Regions from separate parts of the Photobacterium sp. GB-36 genome, predicted to be linked through region 1. Evidence: predicted binding sites of a transcription regulator. Region 1 holds the regulator's gene; the other holds the start of a gene.
What was found. The regulator CRP, encoded in region 1, controls carbon source genes, mostly activating them, when cyclic AMP is high. The targets are predictions, from matches to a motif close to TGTGANNNNNNTCACA.

Region 1 (7,580 bases):
ATGAAGTCCAAACTGGCAATGGTCGTACCGGTGATTTTTATGCTTATCAAGGTTTAGGTGTAACACCTGATATTTTAACGACGGCTAAGTCACTGGGTGGTGGTTTCCCAATTGGCGCAATGCTTACCACAACAGCATTAGCAGAACATTTAAAAGTCGGTACTCATGGTTCAACGTATGGCGGTAATCCGTTAGCATGCGCTGTCGCAGAAGCGGTAATTAATGAAGTGAGTAAACCCGATGTTCTAGCTGGCGTGAAAGAGCGTGAACAGTGGTTCCGTGAAGGGCTGACAGCGATTAATGCTAAATACCCAATTTTTGCTGAGATCCGCGGTAAAGGTTTACTGCTGGGAGCGTCTCTCACAGAAGAGTGGCAAGGTCGTGCACGTGACATTCTTGTTCAAGCTGGCAAAGAAGGCTTAATGATGCTAGTTGCTGGTACGAGTGTTGTGCGCTTTACGCCATCGCTAGTGATTGAAAAAGCCGATGTGGATGAAGGTATGGCTCGTCTAGAACGCGCTATCGCAACACTCTATAACGCCGAGTAATTCTACTTTGCATTGCTGCTGGCAGTTGAGGAACGACTGCCAGTTATCTTATAAGACTTATTGTTATCCATCTAGTTAGTGACAATAGTCACTACCTGCATCAGGAGGGAAGTCGATGCTGGTTATTCGTCCTATCATCGCTGATGATTATTCTGCACTCATGCAGTGCGCTGAAGAATCAGGTCATGGTTTTACTTCATTACCTGTTAACGAAGAAATGCTTCGTAACCGCATTGCTCATTCAGAGCGCAGCTTTGCCAAACATGTCGTTCGCCCAGAGGATGAAGGCTACCTGATGGTCGCTGAAGATACAGATACCGGCGAGATAGCAGGCACCACAGCCATTGAAGCGGCGATTGGCTTAGAAGCCCCTTTTTATAACTATCATCTAAGTACTGTGGTTCATGCCTCGCGTCGATTAGGGGTACACAATACCGTACAGTTACTGACATTAGGTAATCACTACACCGGAGATACCGAGCTTTGCACGTTATTTTTACGTACACCATGGCGTGAAGGTTTAAATGGTCGTCTATTGTCTAAAGCGCGCTTTTTAATGATGGCAGAGCATCGTCATCGTTTCGCCGATGTGGTATTTGCTGAAATGCGCGGTGTTTCCGATGCAGAAGGGAACTCACCTTTTTGGCAATGGCTAAAAGATAACTTTTTCTCGATTGATTTTATTCATGCTGACTATCTAACGGGGATCGGAGCAAAAGGCTTTATTGCGGACTTAATGCCTAAACTTCCGATATACGTCAATTTACTGAGCAAAGAAGCCCAAGCGGTTATAGGTCAAGTTCATGACAACACGCGTCCTGCATTACGTTTGCTAGAAAATGAAGGTTTTTCATGCCGTGGTTATGTCGATATTTTTGATGCAGGCCCGACGGTTGAATGTGATGTACGTAATGTTGAAACGGTTCGCCACTCAAAGCGTTATATCGTTGAAATTAACGATCATCAAAGTGAACAGCAGTGCCTAGTGGCGAATACATCATTTACTGATTTTCGTGCGGTTGCGAGCCCACTGGAAATCAATGATAAAGCGCAAACCGTGGTTATGACGCAAGAGGTCGCTGATACTCTCATGGTTAATACCGGTGAGCCTGTGCGCTTTATTGAGCTGTAAAACTACGAATATAAAGAGGGGAGAAAAGTATGAGTCAATGGATTGCGGGTCAATGGGTTGATGGTTTAGGTGATGAGATGGCATCGCTCAACCCCTTTACTGATGAAGTGATTTGGCAAGGCCGAGCCGCGACAAGTGAGCAAGTCTCGCAAGCGGTGAATGCTGCGCGTGCAGCGTTACTTCAATGGCGTCATACTTCCCTTGTTGAGCGCCAAGCCATCGTGGAACAATTTGCCGAGTTGGTGAAGGACAATAGTGAAAAAATTGCCATTACGATAGCAGAAGAAACGGGTAAACCGTTATGGGAGACTCGAACAGAAGCAGCAGCAATGGTAGGGAAAGTGGCGATTTCGTTACGTGCTTATCATGAACGGACAGGCCAACGCGAGAAAGATATCGCAGGTACGACAGCGATTGTACGTCATAGACCATTAGGGGTGATGGCTGTATTTGGGCCCTATAATTTCCCCGGTCATTTACCCAATGGCCACATCGTACCTGCATTGCTTGCAGGTAATACGGTGGTATTCAAACCTTCTGAATTAACGCCTAAAACGGCTGAAGTTGTAATGAAACTCTGGCAACAAGCAGGATTACCTGATGGGGTTATTAATCTTGTGCAGGGAGCCCGCCCAACTGGAGAGGCACTCGCCGCTTCAAAAGATATTGATGGTTTATTATTTACGGGCAGTGCTAATACTGGGCATATTCTGCATCGCCAATTTGCAGGTCAACCGGGCAAGATGCTGGCATTAGAAATGGGGGGGAATAACCCCATGGTGATCTCCAATGCTTATGGTGATCTCAATGCTACCGTTTATACCATTTTACAATCTGCTTTTATCAGCGCAGGACAACGGTGTACTTGTGCTCGCCGACTATACTTACCCTTGGGTAGCGAAGGGGATGCGTTGTTGGCAGCTTTAGTGGAAGCAACCAAAGCGATTGTGGTCGATGGACCATTTGCCGAGCCTGCGCCGTTTATGGGGCCTCAAATCTCCCGTCAAGCCGCAGACAATATTGTGCAAACTCAACGACAATTAGTATCGCTTGGTGGCGAAGTATTGGTAGAGGCAAAGCGCGGACAGGGGGCGGTGGTTACACCTGGGATCGTTGATGTTACGAATATCGAAAATTTACCCGATGAAGAATACTTTGGCCCATTATTGCAGGTAGTGCGTTATCAAGATCTTGCTCAAGCTGTGTGTCTTGCGAACGACACCCGTTATGGCTTATCAGCCGGGCTTGTATCAACCGATGATAGTGAATGGCAATATTTTATTGATCATATTCGCGCGGGGATTGTAAATCGTAATCGCCAGTTAACGGGAGCGAGTGGAGATGCACCGTTTGGTGGCCCAGGAGCATCTGGTAATTTACGCCCAAGTGCTTACTACGCTGCTGATTATTGTGCTTACCCAATGGCATCAATGGAAGGTGAGGCAACATGCTTACCTGAGCAGTTATCTCCGGGTATTTCACTCTGAGACTAATAGGTTCACTGTATTACTTACAGTAAGGATTGTGCAGCATGGAACAATTATTTACCGCGTTATGGCAAGATTATACTCAGCGATTATGCCCTTCAGCGCTGAATATTCGGCAATTACTTACCGAAGATGCGCCACTTAGAAATGATCATATTGCGTTGCGTACCTTTGCACTACCTAAATGTGGTTTAGCAAGATTAGCGGCTCCATTTATTGCGGTAGGTTATAAACCCAAAGGTCGATATCATTTCAAAGCGAAAAAGTTATATGCAGAGCACTTTGAACATCCCGATCCTTCTGCGCCTAAAGTATTTATTAGTGAACTGCAATTAGGATTATGTTCAACAGAGTTACAAACAGAAGTACGTCAGCTTGTCGATCAAGTTGATGATGCTTATTTTGCTGATCCTGCTTTTCTTTCTCAAGGTAAACCATGGCAATTAAGCCGTGATAGTTATCAGTTTTTAAATGCAGAAAGTGAATATGCAGGGTGGGTGGCAGCGCATGGTTTTGGTGCTAATCATTTTACTGTTGATATTAATCAGCTTGAGCAATTTAATGAAATTTCTGAAGTGAACCATTTTCTCGAATCAAGTGGTTTTGACATTAATCAGGCGGGAGGTGCGGTAAAAGGCGATCCTACTGTGATGTTAGAGCAATCAGCAACCATGGCTGATAAAGTCATGGTCACGTTTTCTGATGGTGAGATGTTGGTCTCTGGCGGATTTTATGAGTTTGCTAAACGTTATTTACAGCCAGATGGTGAGATTTATACCGGATTTGTAGAAGCTTCGGCAGATAAGATCTTTGAAAGTACTTATAACTCTTGAACAGTGTAAACAATGCAATAAAAAGCAGCCAATTGGCTGCTTTTTTTAAATCTGTTAATTATCGAGGGGAGATCCCCAAATACCACTGTCTTCAACAGGACAGCGACGTAAACCTGTTTGCTGTTCTAAATAACAACGACGGTCACTAAAGCCTGTCATCTCAATAGTTGTAGGTTGAGGAGCGATAGCGCCAGGTACAGTGGTGTAGCTATTCGGGGCAAAACGTTCAATATCCATATAAAAACCAAAAAAAGATGAAGTCCATTCATTGCTTGAATTTAGCATTTAATTTGAGCAATACAAGTTAATTAATGGCATTAATGACACACTTTTTAAAGGTATTTATGGGGTGGATTATTAATCAATAAGAAATAAAAAAGCCGCAACAGTGTGCGGCTTTTTTCGTACGGTTAAAGACGTTAAAAATTAACGCGTACCGTAAACAACAATCGTCTTACCGTGAGCAGAGATTAGATTCTGCTCTTCAAGCATTTTTAGAATACGACCCACTGTTTCACGAGAACAGCCAACAATTTGACCGATTTCTTGACGAGTGATCTTAATCTGCATGCCATCAGGGTGCGTCATTGCATCTGGTTGTTTTGCAAGATTTAGCAATGTCTGTGCGATACGACCTGTAACATCTAAGAATGCCAAATCACCTACTTTCTGGCTTGTCACTTGTAGGCGACTTGCCATTTGAGCAGATAAGCGCATCAGAATATCAGGGTTAACCTGAATTAACTGACGGAATTTTTTGAATGAAATTTCTGCTACTTCACAAGGACTTTTCGCACGAACCCAAGCAGTACGCTCTTGATCTTCTTCGAATAAGCCAAGCTCACCAATAAAGTCACCTTGGTTTAGGTAAGAAAGGATCATTTCCTTACCTTCTTCATCCTTGATTAGTACAGCAACAGAACCCTTCACAATGTAGTACAACGTTTCTGCTTTCTCACCTGCGTGGATCAGCGTACTTTTCGATGGGTACTTGTGAATATGACAATGGGAAAGAAACCACTCTAAAGTTGGATCTGTTTGCGGTTTACCTGGAACCATATTACTAACTTCCTCTGCATTTGTTGCCCAACAGCATTGGTTTCTTTTCTAACTTTTATCACGAGAAAAAAAACTGCCTACTGATAGGGTATCCATTCAGCCGCTGGGCTGCAAGCTAACTTGAATAAGTTAGAGTGTATCCTTTTTCTGCGCCTTTTTCTTGATATTGATCTAGTAGATTCGTTCATTTCATATGGATAACTGTGCACAGGATCACAATGCGGCGAGATAATTTTAAGTGGTGCGATAAGTAATGATTATTACGACGATTTTTAGAGAGGAAAAAAGTTGTTATTAAGGCGGAGAATTAGGATTTACATTCATTATTTAATCAATAAGACTAGAGACAATTATTGGGCGTTTGAATAAGGATTAAGCGATGCAGTCCCGAGTAAAATGGGTAGAAGATATGACTTTTTTAGGTCAATCTAGCTCCGGTCATAGTGTAGTCATGGATGGTAATGGAGGGGATAAAGCTCCAAGTCCAATGGAATTGGTATTAATGGCGGCGGGAGGGTGTAGCTCAGTAGATGTTGTCAGTGGTTTACAATCCCAAGCGCAAAATATTGTGGGTTGTGAGGTTCTTATTTCAGCTGAGCGTCGAGAGCAAGCGCCACGTTTATTTACCGCAGCCAATTTGCATTTTATTGTTTCAGGTTTTGATTTAAATGAAACCTTAGTGGCTAACACCATTGCTGATTCTTTAGAGAAATATTGCTCTGTATGCTTGATGATTGGTGAAAAGGTTAAGTTGACTCATTCGTATGAAATCATCACTGCTTAATAATGATTGAGATGAAAAAGGTTGGTGTTTGTGCCAACCTTTTTTCTATTTATTTTCGTTTGTGCAAACTTAACTGATTTTCCCTGTATTAATCAGTTTCTCGATAAGGGGGCGCATGATCAATTCCATTGCAAAACTCATTTTTCCACCAGGGACGACAAGCGTGTTATGACGTGACATAAATGAGCCTTGGATCATGGAAAGTAAATACGGAAAATCGACATTATTTAAACCGCGAAATCGGATCACAACAAAGCTTTCATCTAAGCTTGGGATCCCTTTGGCACTCACCGGGTTTGAGGTATCAACGGTTGGTACACGTTGAAAGTTGATATGTGTGCGTGAAAATTGCGGAGTTAAATAATTTAAGTAATCGTCCATGGAGCGAACGATTGACTCCATCACCGCTTCGCGAGAGTGCCCTCGATCTCTCGTGTCACGAACAATTTTTTGGATCCACTCCAAGTTAACAATGGGTACCATGCCAATAAGAAGATCAACATGCTGTGCGACATGGATCTCGCCATCGACAACCCCACCATGTAAGCCTTCATAAAAGAGTAAATCAGTGTTTTCTGCTAACTGTTGCCACGGAGTAAACGTTCCGGGCATTTGGTTGTAGGGTACGGCTTCGTCAAATGTGTGTAGATAACGGCGAAAGCGGCCAGTGCCATCTTCACCATATTGTTTGAAAAATTGCTCTAATTGGGCAAAGTCATTGGCTTCTGAGCCAAAATAGCTGATATGTCGACCTTGCTCTTTAGCTTTGCGGATCTCAGTGTCCATTTCAGGGCGGGTATAGCGATGGAAGCTATCGCCTTCTAGCCATGCCGCATTAATGTTCATCATATTGAACATCTTTCGGAATGCTTCAGAAGTCGTCGTGGTTCCTGCTCCTGATGAACCAGTAACTGCAATAATAGGATGTTTTGCAGACATGACTAACCTTGTCGTTGTTGATTATCGAAAGATAAATGAGAAAGCAGGCAATAATAAAATTACCTGATCGGGCAACAATGCTACTACAAGTTAACAGGGATGTCGGGATTGAAAAGTGAAACTGCTAGCGGAGGCAAGTTTTGAGTCGTAACTCTCTGGGCACGACTCACATTAATAAAACTTATTGCAACTGATTGCGTAATTTTATGTCGACAGATTCATGCAATTCAGAAAATACAATCACAGCATCACCGGATTTCAGTTGCTGCATCACGTAATTCACTTTGTTTTCTAAGCTCATTTCAACTTCACCGTAATCAGTGCCTTCACGTAGCACAAATTGTTCAATCAGGTTAGTCAGTGTTTCTGGGGCGATATCTTGCCAAGGAATGATCATTTTATATCTCGTCGACTGCGTTACTGATACGCGCAGTATATGATAAAAATATCACTAGCCCTATTGAGGAGTGGTGAGTTTGGTTTTAAACCATGTTGGAACGCTGTGTTCGAGCCAAAACGTCGGTTTAAAAATAGAACCACTAACGAACCCAACATGGCCACCTTTTTCATATAAGTTGTAGTCGATATTACTCGGCAATGGTTGTGATGGGATCACCGATTCGGTCATGAACGGATCGTCTTTGGCATGGATAATCCGCAGTGGTGTACTGATCAAGTTGAGCTGTTGAAGGCCACTACAACGTTGATAATAATCGTCAGCATCAATAAAACCATGGAGAGGAGCGGTAATGTGCTGATCAAATTGCCATACCGTATTTATCGCAGCTAATTGCTGGT
Region 2 (7,580 bases), on a different contig from region 1:
GTACCAGAAGCACGAACGTTTGTAAGCTGCTTACCTTTCAGGCAGTTAACTGTAAGGTCGTTAGAACGGTTATGAATACCGATGATCTGACCTTCGTAAACTTCGTCTGCGTGCTCAGCAAATAGACGACCACGCTCTTGTAGGTTAAACAATGCATAAGTCAGTGCTTTACCTGTTGCGTTAGAAATCAATACACCGTTGTTACGTTGACCGATAGTACCGCCCTTGTGAGGACCGTAGTGATCAAACGTATGGTAAAGAAGACCTGAACCTGAAGTCAGTGTCATGAACTCAGTTTGGAAACCGATAAGACCACGAGAAGGCATCATGAAGTCCATGCGAACACGGCCTTTACCATCTGGTGCCATATCAGTTAGCTCACCTTTACGAAGACCGATATTTTCCATGATACCGCCTTGGTGCTCTTCCACCACGTCGATTGTCACAGTTTCAAACGGTTCCATTAGCTGGCCGTCTTCTTCTTTGATGATAACTTCTGGACGTGATACTGCTAGCTCGTAGCCTTCACGACGCATATTTTCGATCAGGATAGATAGGTGAAGTTCACCACGGCCTGATACGCGGAATTTATCTGGGTCAGCTGTTTCTTCAACACGTAGTGCAACGTTGTGTACTAGTTCTTTTTGAAGACGCTCTAGGATGTTACGTGAAGTAACGAACTTACCTTCTTTACCAGCAAACGGAGAGTTGTTTACTTGGAAAGTCATAGTAACTGTTGGCTCATCAACAGAAAGAGGCGTTAGCGCTTCAACACAGTTCTGATCACAAATAGTGTCAGAAATCTTAAGCTCGCCAAGACCTGTGATTGCAATGATGTCGCCCGCTTTCGCTTCTTCAACTTCATGACGCTCAAGACCTAGGTAACCTAGAACTGTACCTACTTTACCGTTACGCTTAGAACCGTCAGCACTTACGATAGTGACTTGTTGGTTAGCTTTCACTGTACCACGAGTAATACGCGCAACACCGATAACACCAACGTAAGAGCTGTAATCTAGCTGAGAGATTTGCATCTGTAGTGGGCCATCAACATCTACTGAAGGCGCTGCAACGTTATCAACGATAGATTGGAACAATGGTTCCATGTTCTCGCCAGTTTCGCCTTCTTCTAGTGTTGCCCAACCGTTTAGTGCTGATGCGTAAACCACTTGGAAGTCTAGTTGTTCGTCAGTTGCACCAAGGTTATCGAATAGGTCAAATACTTGATCCATAACCCACTCAGGACGTGCACCTGGACGGTCAATCTTGTTGATAACAACGATTGGCTTAAGACCGTATGCAAACGCTTTTTGCGTTACGAAACGAGTTTGAGGCATCGGGCCGTCAACTGCATCAACGATAAGCAATACAGAGTCAACCATAGACATGATACGCTCTACTTCACCACCGAAATCGGCGTGTCCAGGGGTATCTACGATGTTGATGCGGTAGTCATTCCAGTTGATTGCTGTGTTCTTAGCAAGAATGGTAATGCCACGCTCTTTCTCGATATCGTTAGAATCCATCACACGTTCTTCGGCTTCGCCGCGACCCTCTAACGTGCCAGACTGCTGTAGAAGTTTATCAACCAAGGTAGTTTTACCATGGTCAACGTGAGCAATAATTGCGATATTTCTTAATTTATCGATCGATTGATTAGACATTAGTTTCACATTCACTCAGAACATGCAGCATCTTCACTAGAGGCTACTTGATTAAAAAAACGGCTCATAATTTAACAGATTTTACGCCAAAACCCACGAAATATGTGATTTATATCACCAGCTTTTTTATGACCATGCTCTAGAGCCGCATTTTTACTCGCTTTTTGGCCTGATTTTATTTTTTTGAACCCTTCTATTCAGACCATAAATCCCCACTTAACCCTGTTTTCTCACTCCCTACGGATAAAAACATCATTAGAGGTACACAGTTCTCCTTTAATAATAAAAACTCTTTTTTAAGGAGATTATGAATTGACAATAATTTTTAACATCGCGATAGTAAGCATGTTCTATTATTGTTAATGACACATTGCCGCACCAAAATGGTGCACCAATGCATCAAGATAGTGCAAAAATGGATTAATTAAGCTTTAGCAATGCGTAAAAACCGCATTCTTAAAGCTTTTAAAAATTGGCATGGTTTTCGCTTAAGAACATTCAGAACTGCTCATTCTCAGAAATGAGCAACACTAGATTTGCGGCCATGCCCTTATATAACACCGGAGGTTACTCAAGATGTCAGTAGAAAACGTACTAGCGCTGATCCAGGAAAATGAAGTTAAGTTTATTGACCTACGTTTTACCGATACAAAAGGTAAAGAACAGCATATCTCGATCCCATCTCATCAAATTGATGCTGATTTCTTCGAAGAAGGTAAAATGTTTGATGGCTCTTCAGTTGCAGGTTGGAAGGGTATCAACGAATCAGACATGGTAATGATGCCTGACGCATCAAGCGCGGTACTAGACCCATTCACTGAAGACGCTACGCTAAATATCCGTTGTGATATTTTAGAGCCAGCAACAATGCAAGGTTACGACCGTGATCCTCGCTCTATCGCGAAGCGTGCAGAAGAGTTCATGCGTTCAACAGGTATCGCAGACACTGTTCTTATCGGCCCTGAGCCAGAATTCTTCCTATTTGACGATGTTAAGTTTAACACTGACATGTCTGGCTCTTTCTTCAAAATTGATGACGTAGAAGCTGCATGGAATACCGGTTCTGATTTCGAAGGCGGTAACAAAGGTCACCGTCCAGGTGTTAAAGGCGGTTACTTCCCAGTAGCACCTGTTGATTCATCACAAGACATCCGTTCTGCTATGTGTTTAATCATGGAAGAAATGGGTCTAGTTGTTGAAGCTCACCACCACGAAGTAGCAACAGCAGGTCAAAACGAAATCGCAACACGTTTCAACACGCTAACAACAAAAGCGGATGAAATTCAGATCTACAAGTATGTTGTTCATAACGTTGCACACGCATTCGGTAAAACAGCAACCTTTATGCCTAAGCCACTAGTAGGTGATAACGGTTCTGGTATGCACGTTCACCAATCACTAGCAAAAGATGGTGTAAACCTATTCTCTGGTGATAAGTACGGCGGCCTTTCTGAAATGGCACTTTACTACATCGGTGGTATCATCAAGCATGCGCGTGCAATCAACGCATTTGCTAACCCTGCTACGAACTCATACAAGCGTCTAGTTCCAGGCTTTGAAGCTCCAGTAATGCTAGCTTACTCTGCGCGTAACCGTTCAGCGTCTATCCGTATTCCTGTAGTACCAAGCCCTAAAGCACGTCGTATCGAAGTACGTTTCGGTGATCCAGCGGCTAACCCATACCTAGCATTTGCTGCAATGCTAATGGCTGGCCTTGACGGTATCCAGAACAAGATCCACCCAGGCGAAGCGATGGATAAAGACTTGTACGACCTACCAGCAGAAGAAGCAGCTGAAATCCCAACAGTTGCAGAATCGCTACAAGGCGCATTACAAGCACTAAGCGACGACCGTGAGTTCCTAACGTCTGGCGGCGTATTCTCTGATGACTTCATCGATTCTTACATCGCACTGAAATCTCAAGACGTTGAGAAAGTAAACATGACAACTCACCCACTAGAGTTTGAACTTTACTACTCTGTTTAAGTAATCACTTAATTACTAAACATTAAATACTTAGGCCTGCTTCACAAGCAGGCCTTTTTGATCTTGTTGTCACCCGCAAACCAACGACAATAATGAATCTTATTCACGACCACTCTTGTTCGTGCAAACAAACTTGGAGTTAACGGATGAAACTCTCTCGTTTTTTTAATCTACTCAGCCCAATTTTTATTACCCTAATATGGACCGCTGCGAGTTCAGCCCAAGCCTCTACCATCTACTCATGGACAGATGAAAATGGCGTGGTGCACTTTACCGATCAACCTCAAACCCCCGATGCCACTGCTTACCCTTTAAGCGTGACAGAAGTCAGTGGCAATATTGAACAAACCGCAGATACTATTGACACTCAAACCACTGATATTACCGTGGTAGAAGAGCCAGCAAAAACCATTACAACCGTCAGTTTAGTTTCGCCTATGCATGAGCAAACCATCCGCAATAACGAAGGTATCATCAATATTCATGCGGTCACCAACAGCAAACTTAACAATCAAACCCAAGCACAATTAGTATTAGATGGCGTGGTGAAAGGCGAGCCTCAAACGGAACTCACTTGGACATTAGATAACATTGATCGTGGCAGCCACCAATTACAAATTCAACTAGTTAAAGGCGGCAAGGTTATTGCATCGTCAGACAGTATTACCGTTTATCTGCATCGAGCCACAGTGAAGGCGAACAAGCCAATGCCAGTACAGCCTCGCTAATCCACAGTTTCACCAATTAACAGTGCCCGATCAGCAATAAACAGGTTACACTCAGATGCACCAATTTGGTGCATTTGACCTAAATAAGCCTATTGATGGTTTAGGTAATCAACAAGGATGCTGATTGTGACTACCGCTTTTACCCCTATAATTATTGATAACCTTGTTACTGCAATCATTTTACTGGATGAGCACTTAACGATTCGTTATGTCAATCCTGCCGCAGAACAACTGTTATCGTCGAGTAAGCGCCGTTTGCTGGGCATTACGTTACCAGAGTTATTACAGTATTCATCTCTTGATCTCGATTTAATCGCAGCCACACTGCAAAGTGGTCAAGGCCTAGCTGATAGCGATGTCGCTTTTGTGATTGATGAACAGCGTCAACTTCTCAGCTTGAATGCCAGCCCTATTTCGTGGCAAAAAAATCTTTTCGTGATGCTGGAGCTTAAACCTATCGATCAACAACGTCGTATTAGCCAAGAGCTCTCTCAATTAGCTCAGCAGCAAGCAGCGAAAGAATTAGTGCGAGGGTTAGCTCATGAGATAAAAAACCCACTAGGTGGCTTAAGAGGCGCTGCACAGCTACTTGAAAAAGCACTACCCGACCCTAGTTATGTCGAATATACCCAAATGATTATTGAGCAAGCCGACCGATTACGTAATTTGGTCGATAGGTTATTAGGCCCGCAACGGCCAGGCATCAGAAAGACCGATAATATTCATCTCGTATTAGAAAAAGTACGTCAGCTGGTCATACTGGAAAACGACAATAACCTTGTGATTGAGCGCGACTACGATCCAAGTCTGCCCGAGATTGAAATGGATACCGAACAACTCGAGCAAGCCTTACTCAACATTGTCAGTAACGCCGCTCATGTTCTAAAAAAACAAAATGGCGGGATCATTAAACTCAAAACTCGCACAGCCCATCAAGCCTTGATCCAAGGCAAATACGCCCGTATCGCCGCGAAAATTGAAATTATCGATAATGGTCCGGGGATCCCAGCAGAAATCCAAGACACCTTATTCTATCCAATGGTAACCGGTAATGCTGATGGCACAGGGTTAGGGCTATCGATCTCGCAAAACTTAATAGACCAACATAACGGCAAAATTGAAGTGATTAGCTGGCCAGGACACACCAACTTTACGATCTATTTACCAATACAATAATAACGATAGGAGAGTAACGTATGAGCAAAGGATTAATTTGGGTTGTCGATGACGACAGCTCTATTCGCTGGGTAATGGAAAAGACACTTATAACAGCAGGCATGAAGTGTGAAACCTTTGCCAATGCCGATAGTGTACTTGAAGCGCTAGAGCGTAATGTCCCTGATGTATTGGTCTCTGATATTAAAATGCCGGGAACAGATGGCTTAACGTTACTAAAACTCTTACAACAAGATTACCCACTATTACCGGTGATAATCATGACGGCACATTCAGACTTAGATGCCGCTGTGAACGCCTATCAACGTGGGGCATTTGAATATCTCCCTAAGCCATTTGATATTGATGAAGCCGTAAGTTTGGTTGAGCGTGCGGTTAGTCATAGCCAAGAGCAGAAACGTCAACAGCAACCAGAAACAGAAATAAAAGCAGTACCTGAAATTATCGGTGAAGCCCCTGCTATGCAGGAAGTTTTCCGTGCTATTGGTCGCCTTTCTCGCTCATCCATCTCGGTGTTAATTAACGGCGAATCTGGCACAGGTAAAGAGCTTGTCGCTCACGCTTTACATCGCCATAGCCCACGCAGTAAAAATGCTTTTATTGCCCTGAATATGGCCGCTATTCCCAAAGACTTGATTGAATCAGAACTGTTTGGGCATGAGAAAGGCGCATTTACTGGCGCCAACAGTGTTCGTCAGGGGCGATTTGAGCAAGCCAACGGCGGAACACTGTTTCTCGATGAAATCGGTGATATGCCATTAGATATTCAAACCCGTTTACTGCGTGTCTTAGCGGATGGGCAGTTTTATCGTGTCGGTGGACACTCTCCCGTTAACGTCGATGTCCGTATTATTGCAGCAACGCACCAAAACCTAGAGCGTCTTGTCGCAAGTGGTGATTTTCGTGAGGATTTGTTTCACCGCTTAAACGTTATTCGGGTGCATTTACCGTCTCTAAAAGATCGTCGCCAAGATATCCCTCAACTGGCGCGCCACTTCCTGCAACGCGCGTCCAACGAGTTAGGGGTCGAAGTCAAAACCCTGCACCCTGACACGACCGAACAACTAGCAGCACTGGATTGGCCGGGTAATGTTCGCCAACTAGAAAATATTTGTCGCTGGCTTACTGTCATGGCCAGCAGCAGTGAGGTTTTACCTAGCGATCTCCCCCCTGAGTTACTGGAAAATAATCAAACCACTTTATCAACTCAGCAAGAGAATCAACATTGGCAACAAGGCCTACAACAATGGGCAAAGCAAGAATTGCAGCAAGGTAATGAAAACCTATTAGCAGAAGCCCTACCTGAGTTTGAAAAAATCTTACTCGAGACGGCGCTACAACATAGCCACGGTCATAAACAAGAAGCGGCTCGATTATTAGGTTGGGGAAGAAATACCCTTACCAGAAAACTCAAAGAGCTAGGTATTAACGACTAATCATCGCTATATAATATCGAGTAGCAGGTGAAGGCGATCACATTTAGCTGCAACGATTATGTTCACGTTATACACTTTGCTTATACTTAACGCTCAGTTTTCATCGGAATAATCATAATGATCAACAAGCATCTTCCTTTAACGGATCTACACCGTCACCTTGATGGCAACATTCGCCCTCAAACTATCCTAGAACTTGGCCAGCAATTTAATATGGCGCTACCAGGCCATGATCTAGAAAGTTTACGCCCACACGTTCAGATCGTTGAAGCTGAACCTAGTCTTGTAGCCTTTTTGTCAAAGCTAGACTGGGGGGTTGCAGTATTAGGCGATCTCGATGCTTGTCGTCGTGTCGCTTATGAAAACGTTGAAGATGCCTTGCATGCACAAATTGATTATGCCGAACTACGTTTCTCACCTTACTACATGGCAATGAAGCACAACTTGCCGATCGCAGGTGTGGTTGAAGCCATTATTGATGGAGTAGAAGCTGGTTGTCGTGACTTTGGTATCAAAGCGAACTTAATCGGTATAATGAGTCGCACCTTTGGTGTTGAGGCTTGTCAGCAAGAGCTTGATGGCTTACTAGC

Region 2: a site for CRP is predicted at 1,768-1,783, ahead of typA (translational GTPase TypA). Genes of this name have one in related genera too.

What each region holds. Positions count from the first base shown of each region.
Region 1 covers NZ_PYNY01000008.1:16,370-23,949, reverse strand. The annotation lists gene C9J46_RS09560 (aspartate aminotransferase family protein) at 1-548, shown strand, start outside; gene astA (arginine N-succinyltransferase) at 664-1,680, shown strand; gene astD (succinylglutamate-semialdehyde dehydrogenase) at 1,710-3,167, shown strand; gene C9J46_RS09545 (DUF1338 domain-containing protein) at 3,212-4,000, shown strand; gene C9J46_RS09540 (hypothetical protein) at 4,055-4,237, opposite strand; gene crp (cAMP-activated global transcriptional regulator CRP) at 4,427-5,059, opposite strand; gene C9J46_RS09530 (OsmC family protein) at 5,439-5,843, shown strand; gene C9J46_RS09525 (phosphoribulokinase) at 5,913-6,782, opposite strand; gene C9J46_RS09520 (YheU family protein) at 6,964-7,179, opposite strand; gene C9J46_RS09515 (hydrolase) at 7,240-7,580, opposite strand, start outside.
Region 2 covers NZ_PYNY01000017.1:30,415-37,994, forward strand. The annotation lists gene typA (translational GTPase TypA) at 1-1,664, opposite strand, end outside; gene glnA (glutamate--ammonia ligase) at 2,241-3,650, shown strand; gene C9J46_RS14705 (DUF4124 domain-containing protein) at 3,797-4,378, shown strand; gene glnL (nitrogen regulation protein NR(II)) at 4,505-5,554, shown strand; gene glnG (nitrogen regulation protein NR(I)) at 5,575-6,990, shown strand; gene add (adenosine deaminase) at 7,108-7,580, shown strand, end outside.